One region of the Streptomyces sp. NPDC093065 genome, then DNA from elsewhere that is predicted to be linked to it. Evidence: riboswitches for the same ligand, from Rfam matches in the RefSeq annotation. Region 1 holds a riboswitch; each other region holds the start of a gene.

Region 1 (4,225 bases):
GTTCAACCCCGGCGGCGGCTTCAAGTACCTCCCCAGCGACACCAGCCCCTCGGCCTACGCCTCCATCGACGGCCTGCGGGCGGTCGCCGGCGGCGGCTTCAGCGCCACCCCGCCCGTACCCACCACGACCGGCGCCCCGCAATGGGTGGGCCAGGGGTCCCTCACTTCCGGCACGGCCACGAAGTTCGCGCTGACCGTGGACGACGGCACCGGGAATCTGAAGGTGTGCTCCGTCGCACTGACCCCGACCAGCTCGACGACCACGCTCGGCGCGGTGCTCGACGCCGCCGTGAGCGCCTCCACCCCGTCCGGCTGCGTCACCGCCGTGACACCGTCCTCCGGCACCGGCACGATCACCTCCCTCAACGGCAAGGCCAACAGCGGCTCGAACACATGGAAGGTCAGCGTCGACGGCGGCGCGTTCGCCTCCGCCGCCAGGGAGACGACCGTGGGTGTCGGCGACACCATCGCGGTGCGCTGGGGCGCCTGACGGCAACGGCGGGGTCGTAGGGTCACGGCATGCGCATCGTCTCCCTGCTGCCCGCCGCGACCGACATCGTCGCCGAGCTCGGACTGTCCGCGCGGCTGGTCGGCCGTACCCACGAATGCGACTGGCCGCCGGACGAGGTCGCGTCGGTACCGGTGGTGACCGGCGCCGACCTCGACCAGGACAGACTCACCAGCCGGGAGATCTCCGACGCGGTCGGCGGCTCGGCGCACTCCGGATCCTCGCTCTACACCCTCGACGCCGATGCACTGGCGGCCCTGCGGCCCGACGTGGTGCTCACCCAGGACCTGTGCGACGTGTGCGCGGTCTCGTACGAGAAGGTCAGCCGGACCGTACGGCTGCTCGACGCGGACACCCGCGTCCTCAGCCTGGAGCCACGCACCCTCGACGACGTCCTGGACTGCCTGGTCACAGTCGGCGATCTTCTCGGCGTACGGGAGCGAGCAGGGCAGCGGCGGGCCGAACTGCGGGCCCGTCTCGACCAGGTTCGCGCCTCGGTCAACGGCCTCGACCGGCCCCGCGTCGTGGCGATCGAGTGGCTCGACCCGTTGTGGCCGGCCGGACACTGGGTGCCGGAGCAGATCACGACGGCCGGCGGCATCCCGCTCCTCGCCGCTCCCGGCGAGCACACCAAGCCGATGACCTGGGAAGAGGTACGGACCGCACGGCCGGACGTGCTGCTCGTCCTGCCGTGCGGCCTCCCGCCCGAACGGACCCTTAGGGAAGCGGAGTTGCTGACCGGGCTGCCGGGGTGGTCGGAGCTGCCCGCCGTACGGTCCGGCCGAGTCTGGGTGCTGGATGGGCCGTCCTACTTCAACCGCCCCGGGCCCCGGGTGGTGCGCGGGGCCGAGGTGCTGGCCCATGTCCTGCACGGCGTGCAGGCCGGGGAGCCGGTCACCGCGTCCGAGGCCCGCACTCTGTAAGTTGCTGCGATCAGAACGCGGTCCAGGTAAACGCCACCTTGTCACCGGCGTTCAGCTTGAACTGGCAACCTCCGACGGGTGTGGAGGTGCCGTTCACGGAGATGTTCCAGTAGGCGGAGCTGCCGCCGCTGACGTCCTTGATGGTGTCGACGAAGAAGTCGTCGAACGAGGCGTACCAGGCCCCGTCCCAGGTGAAGTGCCGCTTGCGGGCCGCGTCGTCGAGGGCGGCCGTGGGCGTCGGAACGGCCGAGGGGTTCGCTCCGCCGTTGGTACCGTCGCAGTGGTGCGTGCCGCCGGTCGTGGTCGTGACGTCGTGCCCGCGGGTTCTGATCTTCCCCTTGAAGAGGAGACCGTCCGGGCCCTGCACGGTGAGGGTGACTCTGACGGGAGCGTTCGTGTCCGACGTGTTCTGGGGCTGGGCGACCGCCGGGGCGGACGCGGCGAGTGCGAGACCGAGAGCGGTCGCGGTGATCAGGGTGCGGTGTGCGGATGCGCGGCGCAAGACTGGGCCCTCCTGTAGACCATGACAGTGGGAAGCGTTCTTTGCGCGCACGCCGGGCATCCCGACTCGCGGCCCGCTGCGGGCCACACACGGTTGCAGGTCAGCGCCGGACTCCCACCGGCTTCCCCCGTCGCGCGCGTAAGCGGTCGTCGTTCCATCGCCTCCGTGCCCACAGGCCTAGGACACGGACGGTGAGGCACGAAGCTCCCGCATCCTACGGTCAGTTGATGTCCTGTCACCAGAAGTCGCTGCTTTGTCATGTCAAGAAGGGCTTCCGCGAGCCTGTCCTCGCGGAAGCCCCTCCTTGTGCTGCCTGCCGGTGAGCGGTGAGAAGACGATCACGAGCAGGACATCCTTGCGGGGTCGGCTACGGCTTCAGGGCACGAGCAACAGGCTGTCGCCGCGCTCCTTGGCAGCGGCGTAGCGCTTGGCCACGTCCTGCCAGTTGACCACGGCCCACATGGCATCGATGAAGTCGACCTTCTGGTTCTTGTACTGCAGATAGAAGGCGTGCTCCCAGGCATCGAAGACCAGGACCGGGGTGGAGCCCTGGCCGACGTTCCCCTGGTGGTCGTAGACCTGCTCGACGATCAGCCGGCCGCTGACGGGCTCGTAGGCGAGGACGCCCCAGCCCGAGCCCTGCGTAGTGGCGGCGGCCTTGGTGAGCTGGGCCTTGAAGCCCGCGAAGGAGCCGAAGGACTCGGTGAACGCGTCGGCGAGGTCGCCCACGCCGTCCGCGGCCAGGGGCTCACCGCCGCCGTCCTTCGGGCCGGTCATGTTCTGCCAGTAGATCGAATGCAGGATATGGCCGGAGAGGTGGAAGGCCAGGTTCTTCTCCAGGCCATTGATCGAACCCCAGGTCTCCTTGTCCCGCGCCTCCGCCAACTGCTCCAGCGTGTCGTTGGCGCCCTTGACGTACGCGGCGTGGTGCTTGTCGTGGTGCAGCTCGATGATCTCGGGGCTGATGACCGGGGCCAGCGCCGAGTAGTCGTACGGAAGTTCCGGGAGCGTGTACACCGGCATGTCCAATGCCCTCCGACATAATTGCGAATGATGTGCATCTGCACGCTAGCAGCAAGAAGGGCTGTTGCCGATCAGGCGTCGGACCTAGGACTCGGAACCACGTCTGGACAGTTGGCCGCACAGGCAGCCAGAGCCCACCATCGTGATCCGCCGCCGCGTGTCGCACTCTCCCGCCGAGCCCAGGCGCGCCCCCAGCGGGGAGGCGACCCAAGAAGCACGTGGGCACCCCGGATATCGAGGTGGCCGGCCGCCGCGAAGGCAGCGCAGAGACGGGGCAGGTCCGCCAGTCACACAGAGAGAGCCTGACCACCGCCACACAAGTCCTTACCGCGCACGAGCACCTACACCCATTCAGGACAGTCCGCACCACCGCACCGGGGTTCAGTCCAGCACGTCCGCGACACAGGAGAGGGCGCCATCGACAACCGCCTCGACAAGCCGCAAGCGGCTGGAGAACACCCAATCGGTGCTCAGGTTCAGCCAGATCAGGCCGGCAAGGAGACACCTCGTACATATACTTCCGAGCACATCAGATCCGAGATGTCTGCTACAGAGCGACACTGGACCGCATTTGACACCCGAAATGCCCGGATACGCCACACGGGCAGCAGACAGAAACGACGATACCCACAGGTCGAATTCGACCCGGATTCGACCCCGAGGGTTTGTTCAGTCGGTAAACATGGCCTCTGACCTGCGGAAATACCGGGCGGCAGACGAGCAGGGCTGTACGCCGGGTTCTGTTCCGGCGGGTCCTCGCGGGCCCGCCGGCGACGGCCATCCATCTAGGGCCGGCGTTGCCACCGGCCTCCAGCGGTCTACCCGCGGACTCGGGCGGGCAGCCCTCGATCGTCCGCGCAGAGACGCCTTTTCTTCCGAGAAGGCGTCTCCTCTTGACCTTGCTCCGGGTGGGGTTTACCTAGCTGCCCAGGTCGCCCTGGGCACTGGTGGTCTCTTACACCACCGTTTCACCCTTACCCGGGACCGAAGTCCCGGGCGGTCTGCTTTCTGTGGCACTGTCCCGCGGGTCACCCCGGGTGGCCGTTAGCCATCACCCTGCCCTGTGGAGCCCGGACGTTCCTCGGGAAGTCCCGTGAGGGACTTCACGCGGCCGCCCGCCCGGCTCGTCTGCCGTGTCGACCATGGTACCCGGCGGGGCTCCCGCCTCGGACCGGCGGCGGCGGTCGCGAGGACCGAGCCGGCCAGGATCAGGGTGAAGGCGACGCCGATGCCGAGGGTCAGGTCCTCGTCCAGGAAGACAGCGCCCGC
Region 2 (4,225 bases), on a different contig from region 1:
CGTCCACGCGGCGCATGAACTCGTCCGGGATCCAGTGCGCGAGGTTCAGGTTGTGGGTACGGCGGGCGTCCTCACCGGTGTTGTCCCGCAGCTCCAGGAACTCCTCGACGTCCGCGTGCCAGGTCTCCAGGTAGACCGCCGCCGCGCCCTTGCGCCGGCCGCCCTGGTTCACGGCGGCGACCGAGGCGTCCAGCGTCTTCAGGAACGGGACGATGCCGTTGGAGTGCCCGTTGGTGCCGCGGATCAGGGAGCCGCGGGAGCGGACGCGGGAGTAGGCGATGCCGATGCCGCCGGCGTGCTTGGACAGGCGGGCGACCTGGTGGAGGCGGTCGTAGAGGGAGTCCAGCTCGTCCTTGGGGGAGTCCAGGAGGTAGCAGGAGGACATCTGGGCGTGCCGGGTGCCGGAGTTGAAGAGGGTGGGGGAGGAGGGCAGGTAGTCCAGGCGGCTCATCAGGCCGTACAGGGCGGCAACCTCCTCCGCCGCGCGGACCGTGTCGTCCTCGGCGAGTCCGGCGGCGACGCGCAGCATGAAGTGCTGGGGCGTCTCGACGACCTTCCGGGTGATCGGGTGGCGCAGCAGGTAACGGCTGTACAGGGTGCGCAGCCCGAAGTAGCCGAAGCGGTCGTCGGCGTCCGGGTCGACCAGCGCGTCGAGCCGGACCGCGTGCAGCCGTACGAAGGCGGCGGTGCGGTCGGCGATCAGGCCCTCGCGGTGACCGGTGGCGACGGAGTCGGTGAAGGCGACGACGCCCTGGGAGGCGGCCTCGGCGCGGATGCCGCTGGTCAGGAGCCGGGCGGCCAGCCGGGAGTAGACCGGGTCCTCGGAGATCAGGCCGGCGGCCGCCTCCGTGGCCAGCTCGCGCAGCTCGGCCTCGTCGGCGTGGGCGGACCGGCCGCGCAGTGCGGCGGCGGCCACCCGGCCGGCGTCGGCGCCGGGGAGGTCGGCGGTCAGTCCGGTCAGGGTCCGCAGCAGGGCGGCACCGGGGCCGTCGGGTTCCCCGGTCGCCGTCACCCGGGTCGCTGAAGCCGGATCTGCTGGCGCGATGGTCACGTGGAGCACTCCCTCGCTCGGCACGGGGCCTGGCGGAGGGCAGGGGGGCTCACGAGCGCGCACGGCGTCGCGTCCACCGGCCCACTCCACGAGGCCCGGACGTCATGGCACCCGGACCGGGACGGCCGGGCGCACTGTCGGCAGGTCCTCGGACTGGACAGGCGTGCGCGCACGTGCGAAAACGTGCGGACACACGCAAGTACACCGTTGCGGGACAGTTCCGGATTCGCACCGGATTCCCCTGCGGGCGACAGCGAGCACGAGCATACATCTAGTGCCGGGTGGCGGGAGCACCCCCACATCTTGTGTTGCCGTCGTGTCGTGCCGGTGTCAGAGCGTCAGTTCGTAGGTGAGCAGAGTGATGTCGTCCAGCTCCGGCAGCGGGTTCCAGTCGCGGTCGGGCGTGCGGACGAAGCCCAGACGCTCGTAGAGGCGGTGGGCGGTGACCATGGTGCGCTGGGTGGACAGCACCACGCTCACGCAGCCCGGCACGGCCCGGGCGCGGTCGACGCAGGCCCGCACGAGGGCCTCGCCGGCCCCGCGGCCGCGAGCCTCCCGGGCGACGGCGAGCATGCGTATCTCGGCCTCGCCGGGGCGCGCGATGTCCGCCATGGGGCCGCCGGACGGCACGAAGGTCACGCCGCCGAGCACCGGGCCGTCGGCCGCGGCGACCAGCACCTCGGCGTCCGCCGCCCGCTTGCCCACGTCGCGCAGCTCGTCCAGGTACGCGTCGCTCTCCCCGAAGTCGAGGAGGCCGTCGCGCAGATAGGCCTGCGCGGTGATCTCGCCGAGGGTGTCGTACTCCTCGGCCGTCGCCCGCCGGATCACGAAGTCCATGACGCCGAGTGTGCCCCACGGGTACGACAACGGGCCGCCGGATTTCTCCGACGGCCCGCTGAACAGGACCGCTAGTGCGAGCTGCCCGCCGTGGCCGGCGGCAGTTCCACCTGGACGCCGGGGTCGCCGGCGTCCGCCGTGTAGTCGCTCGGCCGGGTCTCGTCGACGCCGTCGGGCGCCTTGACCGCCTTCAGGACGAAGGTCAGGACCACGGTGACCAGGACGTTCAGCACGAAGGCGGTGAGGCCGATGTAGCCGATCTCGCCGATGCCGGGGATCTCGTCGGAGGAGCCGCCGAAGTGCGCCTGCGTCGGCGAGGCGACACCGTAGGCGGCGACCGTGCCGTAGACCATGCCGACCGCCCAGCCGCCGAGCAGCGCCCAGCGGTGGAACCAGCGGGTGAACAGGCCGCCGACCAGGGCCGGGAAGGTCTGCAGGATCCAGATGCCGCCCAGCAGCTGGAAGTTGATCGCGACGGTCTTGTCCATGCCCAGGACGAAGATCAGCGCGCCCACCTTCACCAGCAGCGACACCAGCTTGGAGACCTTGGTCTCCTGCTGCGGCGTGGCGTCCGGCTTGATGAAGTCCTTGTAGATGTTGCGGGTGAAGAGGTTCGCGGCGGCGATCGACATGATCGCCGCCGGGACCAGGGCGCCGATGCCGATGGCCGCGAAGGCGACGCCCGCGAACCAGTCCGGGAACATGTTCTCGAACAGCTGGGGGATGGCCAGCTGGCCGTTCTTGACCTGGATCCCGGCGGCGATCGCCATGAAGCCGAGCAGCGCCAGCAGGCCCAGCATCAGCGAGTACAGCGGCAGGATCGTGGTGTTGCGGCGGATCACCTCACGGCTGCGCGAGGACAGCGTGGCGGTGATCGAGTGCGGGTACATGAAGAGCGCCAGGGCCGAGCCGAGCGCGAGGGTCGCGTACGTCCACTGGCCCCCCGCTGCCGGTACCACCCCGCCCGCACCCGCCTCGGTGAACTTGTCGTTCGCCGCCGCGAAGATGTCGTCGAAGCCGCCCAGCTTGATCGGGATGTAGATGATCGCCACCGCGATGACGATGTAGATGAGCGCGTCCTTCACGAACGCGATCAGCGCGGGCGCGCGCAGCCCCGACGAGTAGGTGTACGCCGCCAGCACGCCGAAGGCGATCAGCAGCGGCAGGTCCTTGACGAACCAGTTGGTGTCCTCGCCGCCGCCGACGCCCATCACGTCGAGGACGGCCTGGATGCCGACCAACTGGAGCGCGATGTACGGCATGGTCGCCAGGATGCCGGTGACGGCCACCGCCAGCGACAGGCCCTTGGAGCCGAACCGGCCGCGCACGAAGTCCGAGGTCGTCACGTACCCGTGCTTGTGCGAGACCGACCACAGGCGGGGCAGGAAGGTGAAGATCAGCGGGTAGACCAGGATCGTGTACGGCACCGCGAAGAACCCGGACGCGCCCGCCGCGTAGATCGCCGCCGGGACGGCCACGAAGGTGTACGCGGTGTACAGGTCGCCGCCCAGCAGGAACCAGGTGACCCAGGTGCCGAACGAGCGGCCGCCGAGGCCCCACTCGTCGAGGCTGTGCTCGTTCTCGGCCTTGCGCCAGCGGGCGGCCAGGAAGCCCATGGCGGTGACGAGGACGAAGAAGAAGATGAAGACGGCGAGTGCGACGCCGTTCACGCCGTCGTTCATCGCGACTCACCGCCCTTCGCGGTGGAGTGGGCGGCGGCGGAGTGGGCGGCGCGTCCGCGCTGGTCGCGCTGCCACAGCTTGTACGCGGTCACCGTCAGCAGGGTGGAGATCAGCACCCAGGCCATCTGGTACCAGTAGAAGAACGGGATGCCGATGAAGGTCGGGTCCGTCTTCGTGTACGAACCGACCCACAGCATGGCGACGAACGGTGCGACGAGACAGAGCCCGATGACGACGCGCACCGGCGTCACCACCGGCTCTCTGCTCACTTCTGTGTCTTCCGACATGCGCGGCTCCGTCCCCTCGCTGATCACCTCGTGCAGTGCGCACGAAATGTAGGTGACGGTGTCAAGACAGCGGAAGACCTCGTCCGTATATCGGTCCTCAACTGCAACTTCGCGCCCGCGCGCGGGGAGGTATGCCGGGTATGTACTAGTCCTGGGGGCGCTTGAGGCGGGCCACGAACTTGTAGCGGTCACCCCGGTAGACCGAGCGCACCCACTCCACCGGCTCACCGGTGCGGTCCTGCGAGTGCCGGGAGAGCATCAGCATCGGCAGGCCCACGTCGGTGCCGAGCAGACCGGCCTCGCGCGGGGTGGCCAGGGAGGTCTCGATGGTCTCCTCGGCCTCGGCGAGGTGGACGTCGTACACCTCG
Region 3 (4,225 bases), on a different contig from region 1:
GGCGCTCAGCAGGCCGGCGGGGACCAGCACGGCGGCGGGCTGGGTGAACAGGGCGTCGCTGTTGCGCTCGATGAGCACCGCCCAGTCCGCGGAGGACGCGGGCAGCCCCAGCCCGAGGAAGTTCGCGGACGCCAGCAGGTACAGCACCACGGAGAACCGTCCGCCCGCGTCGGTGGCCAGGGGAGCCGCCAGCTCCCGCGTCAGGTGCCGAATATGGATGTACGCCCAGCCGCGGCCCTGCATGCGCAGCGCCTCGACGACCGTCCGGGTCGCCGGGGCGAGCGCGGCCCCGCGCACCAGTCGCGCGACGGCCGGTACCTGGAGGGCTCCGGCGACGACCACCAGCCAGAACCATTCGCGGTGTCCGGTCGCTGCCAGGGTCATCAGCACCAGCAGCCCGGGGAAGGCGAGCAGCAGGTCGAGGCCGCGCATCACCGTTTCGTCGAGGCCGCGCCGTGGACCCGCGGCCAGCAGTCCCAGCGGTACCCCGACGGCCGTGCCGACGAGCAGCGCGCCGAGGGCGCTGCCGATCACGGAGGCGCCGCCGTGCAGAACGAGCCACAGCACGTCACGGCCGAGTACATCCGTGCCGAGCAGGTGCCCGGCGCCCGGCGGTTGCGACGGAAGGGCACGCCCCCGCCCCACTGCCGTCCCGTCGGCAAGCCACGGGCCCAGTACGGCGGCGAGCACCGGCACGCAGACCAGTACCAGGGCGATCCACGGATGACGTGTCCGCTCACCGCGGCGGGCCGCAAGGGTCTTCCGTCCCGGAGTCACGCGGTCACCTCCCGGCGCGGCGCGAGCCGGTGCGCGGCCAGGTCGCCTGCGAGGTTCACCGCGACGGCGGTGCCGGCGAACAGCAGCGCGTACGTCTGGACCTGGGGCAGGTCCCGGTTCTGCACCGCTTCCACGAAGCCGGTGCCGAGGCCGCGGAAGCCGAACACCGCCTCGACGAGGACGGCGCCGCCCAGCAGTCCCTCCACGCAGCGGGCGAACTGCTGCGCGGCCGGTCCCAGGGCGCCGGGCAGCACGTGCCGCAGCACGATCGTCCGTTCCCGCATCCCCAGGAGCCGCAGATGTTCGGCGACGGCACCGTGCCGCTGCGCCGCGACGCCCGCACGGACCTGCCGCGCGAGGTCGCACAGGTGCCGGGCCGTCAGGACGACGACGGGCAGTACCAGCACGGCCGGCTGGGCCGGCAGGCCGGCCGTGTCCATGCCGACGGCGGTGGCGGGCAGCAGCCCGGCCCACAGGGACACCGAGGCGACGAGGAGCAGCCCGAGGACGAACTCGGGGACGGCGTGCAGCACGACGGCAGCGGTGTTCAGCGCGCGGTCGAGGCGGCTGCCCTCCCGCAGTCCCGACACCGTGCCGAGGACGGGCCCGAGCACCGTGACGAGCAGCAGCGCCGGAAGGCCCAGGAGCAGCGTCACCCCTGCCCGGCGGCCGACGTCCTCGCCCACCGGCACCCCGGTCGTCAGGGACGTCCCGAGGTCGCCGGTGAGCAGGTGGCCCAGCCAGTGCCAGAAGCGGGACCAGGCGGGTTCGTCCAGTCCCAGCTGCCGGCGCAGGGCCGCCACCTGTTCGGGCGTGCCCAGTTCGCCGCGGAGTACGTCGGCCGTGTCGCCGGGCAGCAGCGAACCGACGGCGAACACGGCCACCAGCACGACCAGACACTGGAGGAGCGCCAGCAGGGAACGCCGCAGGAGGTACGAGCGCACGTCAGCCGACGCGGACCCGGTCGAACCGGGCCCAGTCGTGCGAGTTCGGAGGTGCCGCCCGCAGACCGCGCACCGACGAGGCGATGGCGTCGTTGGCGTCGGAGAACGCCCACACCAGCAGGCCGGACTCGTCCCGCGCGATCTTCTGCGCACGGGAGAGCAGGGCAAGCCGTTCCTGTTCGTCCCGGGTGGTGCGGGAACGGTCCAGCAGGGCGTCGAACTTCTTCGAGGCGTACTGCGTCTGGTTGCGGGCCGCTTGGCCCCGCACCCGCTGCTGGAGGAAGTCGGAGACCGGCAGGGTCGAGGTGGTGTTGAAGGCGGCGACGCCCTTGGTCTTGATCTCGCTGAAGTAGGTGCTGGACGCACGGGTGTTGACGGTGAGCTTCAGTCCGGCCTCGCGCAGCTGCTCCGCCATGAGGTCCGCGGCCGGTTCCCAGGCCGCGTCGACCGAGCTGGTCTCCACGGTGATGTGCAGGCCTTCGGCGCCGGCCTGCTTCACCAGCCTCCGGGCCTCCTCGACGTTCCGTTCGCGGGGGGTCAGGTCGTCGGGGTACCCGTGCAGACCGAGTCCGAACAGGTCGTTGCCCACCTCGCCTTGACCGGCCAGGGCGACCCGGACCAGTTCCTCCCGGTCGATGCCCAGCTGCACGGCGCGTACCAGACGCGGGTCGTCGAACGGTTTGCGGCCGGTGCGCAGCAGCAGTTGCTGCGCGGTGGCCCGCTTCGCGGTCAGCAGCCGCGTCGAGCCCTCCTTCTTCAGCCGTTCCACGAAGGCGCCGGCCATGTCGGCGGCGTAGTGGACCTGCCCGGACAGCAGCGCGTTCAGGCGCGCGGACTCCTCGTTGGCGGGGACGATCTCCAGTTCGGCGATGTGCGGGGCGCCGTCCCAGTGGCCGTCCCAGCTCCGGTAGCGTGCGTTGCCGCCCGGGGTGAAGGACACGTAGGTGAAGGGGCCAGAACCGACGGGACGGCGGAAGTCGGTCGTGCCGTCCGGGAGTATCTCGGTGCCGGGGCCGGCGAAGACGGTGGGGAACTCGAAGTTCGGTGCCTTCAGCGCGAAGACGACGGAGCGTTCGCCGTCGGCCTCGGTCGCGTCGAAGTCGATCGCGGAGAGCAGTACCTGCGAGGGCGAGCCCGTGGCCGGGTCGGCGGCGCGCCGGTAGCTGTAGAGGACGTCCTTGGCCGTGACCGGTTTCCCGTCGTGGAACTCGGCCTTGCGCAGCCGTATGCGCCACCGGGTGCCGGACGTGTCGCTCTCCCACGCCTCGGCGAGCCGCTCGCGCACCGACATGTCGTCGGCGTACGTCCCGAGTGTGTCGTACAGGGCCTTGGCCCTGGCCTGGTCGACGAAGTTCGGCGCGACATGCGGGTCGAGGGTCTCCTGGGAGCCGCCGGCCGCGAAGGCGGCACGGAACCGGTCGCCGCGGCCACCGTCCTTCTTGTCTCCGCCGCACCCGGCGAGCAGGCCGGTCGTGGCGAAGGCCAGGGCGCCTCCTGCGGCCAGTACGCCTCGCCTGCCGGGCTGCGGCCGCTGCGCGGACGTCGATTGGGCACGCGTCATCACTGTCGATCCTCTCCGGGGTGTCCTCGCCCCTGTGTGCGGACCGGCGACGGGTCAGTCTCCTGGCTCCCGGATCGTCGCTCGCCTTCGCCTTCCCGTCCGCGGTCGCGGACAGTGGCATGCGGAAGGGCTGCTCCCCGGTCACAGTGGCGGGACCGCGCCGGACTCGCACCGGCTTCCTGATCCCCGTCGCCTCGTGCCCTCATTCTGGCGCACGATCCGGTGCCGCCTGCTCCGGGGCCCGGTTCGGGACTGAGGAATTCCTCGCCGGGTCGCGGGGAAGGTCTCCGACCGGGCGGCGGGCCGCGGACCCGGTGGCGCTGCGCGCCGTATTCGTCCCGCCGTGCGGCTTACCTCCCGAACGCATCCTCCGGCAGACAGGTTTGCCCACCGCTCTCCCGGTCCTGCACGGTGTGCGGGCCCGGGCGACCGTCGCCGCCGGTGAGGTCCGCCCGTCCCCCTTCTCGCACCCCGCCGTCGGGTCCGGCCGGCCTTCCCCCCGTGGTCCGGTCGCCGTGCGGTCGCCCGTGGCGCGGGAGCGACTCGTGTCACACACGCGGGGAGAACAAGGTCACAACCGCTTCCTCTGCTGATCCTCAAGTCGCCTGTCCTAACATCCGAGCATGACGCTCCTGCCTGACGACGGACTCGCCCTCGCGGCCGGGTTCCCTCACGCGACACACGAGCAGTGGCAGCGCCTGGTGGCGGGCGTCCTGCGCAAGTCGGGCAAGGAGGTGCCGGACGGCGAGGCGGAGAGGGCCCTGTCCACCGCGCTGGAGGACGGCCTGCGGGCGCACCCCCTCTACACCGCGCGTGGCGTCGCCCCCGACCCCGGTCTGCCGGGCTTCCCGCCCTTCGTCCGCGGGGGCCGCGCGCAGGCCGGCACGGCCGGCGGCTGGGACGTGCGCCAGCGCCACACGGTGGCCGACCCGGCGTCGGTCCT

The links. Region 1 has a riboswitch for cobalamin ahead of ACIQFU_RS18000 (DUF4430 domain-containing protein). Riboswitches for the same ligand answer to the same signal wherever they lie in the genome.
Region 2: another riboswitch for cobalamin. It lies ahead of ACIQFU_RS16400 (ribonucleoside-diphosphate reductase subunit alpha); the one in region 1 lies ahead of ACIQFU_RS18000 (DUF4430 domain-containing protein).
Region 3: another riboswitch for cobalamin. It lies ahead of ACIQFU_RS31290 (ABC transporter substrate-binding protein); the one in region 1 lies ahead of ACIQFU_RS18000 (DUF4430 domain-containing protein).

The regions. Positions count from the first base shown of each region.
Region 1 is NZ_JBIVPJ010000009.1:135,133-139,357, reverse strand. Features, by position in the region: gene ACIQFU_RS18010 (hypothetical protein) at 1-490, shown strand, start outside; gene ACIQFU_RS18005 (cobalamin-binding protein) at 520-1,431, shown strand; gene ACIQFU_RS18000 (DUF4430 domain-containing protein) at 1,442-1,933, opposite strand; cobalamin riboswitch at 1,967-2,099, opposite strand; gene ACIQFU_RS17995 (superoxide dismutase) at 2,309-2,956, opposite strand; RNA gene rnpB (RNase P RNA component class A) at 3,670-4,083, opposite strand; partial or broken gene ACIQFU_RS17985 (DMT family transporter) at 4,202-4,225, opposite strand, start outside.
Region 2 is NZ_JBIVPJ010000008.1:102,327-106,551, reverse strand. Features, by position in the region: gene ACIQFU_RS16400 (ribonucleoside-diphosphate reductase subunit alpha) at 1-1,051, opposite strand, end outside; cobalamin riboswitch at 1,173-1,335, opposite strand; gene ACIQFU_RS16395 (GNAT family N-acetyltransferase) at 1,382-1,888, opposite strand; gene mctP (monocarboxylate uptake permease MctP) at 1,960-3,570, opposite strand; gene ACIQFU_RS16385 (DUF3311 domain-containing protein) at 3,567-3,857, opposite strand; gene ACIQFU_RS16380 (GntR family transcriptional regulator) at 4,003-4,225, opposite strand, start outside.
Region 3 is NZ_JBIVPJ010000023.1:29,461-33,685, reverse strand. Features, by position in the region: gene ACIQFU_RS31300 (ABC transporter permease) at 1-777, opposite strand, end outside; gene ACIQFU_RS31295 (ABC transporter permease) at 774-1,721, opposite strand; gene ACIQFU_RS31290 (ABC transporter substrate-binding protein) at 1,723-3,282, opposite strand; cobalamin riboswitch at 3,338-3,466, opposite strand; gene ACIQFU_RS31285 (methylmalonyl-CoA mutase family protein) at 3,906-4,225, shown strand, end outside.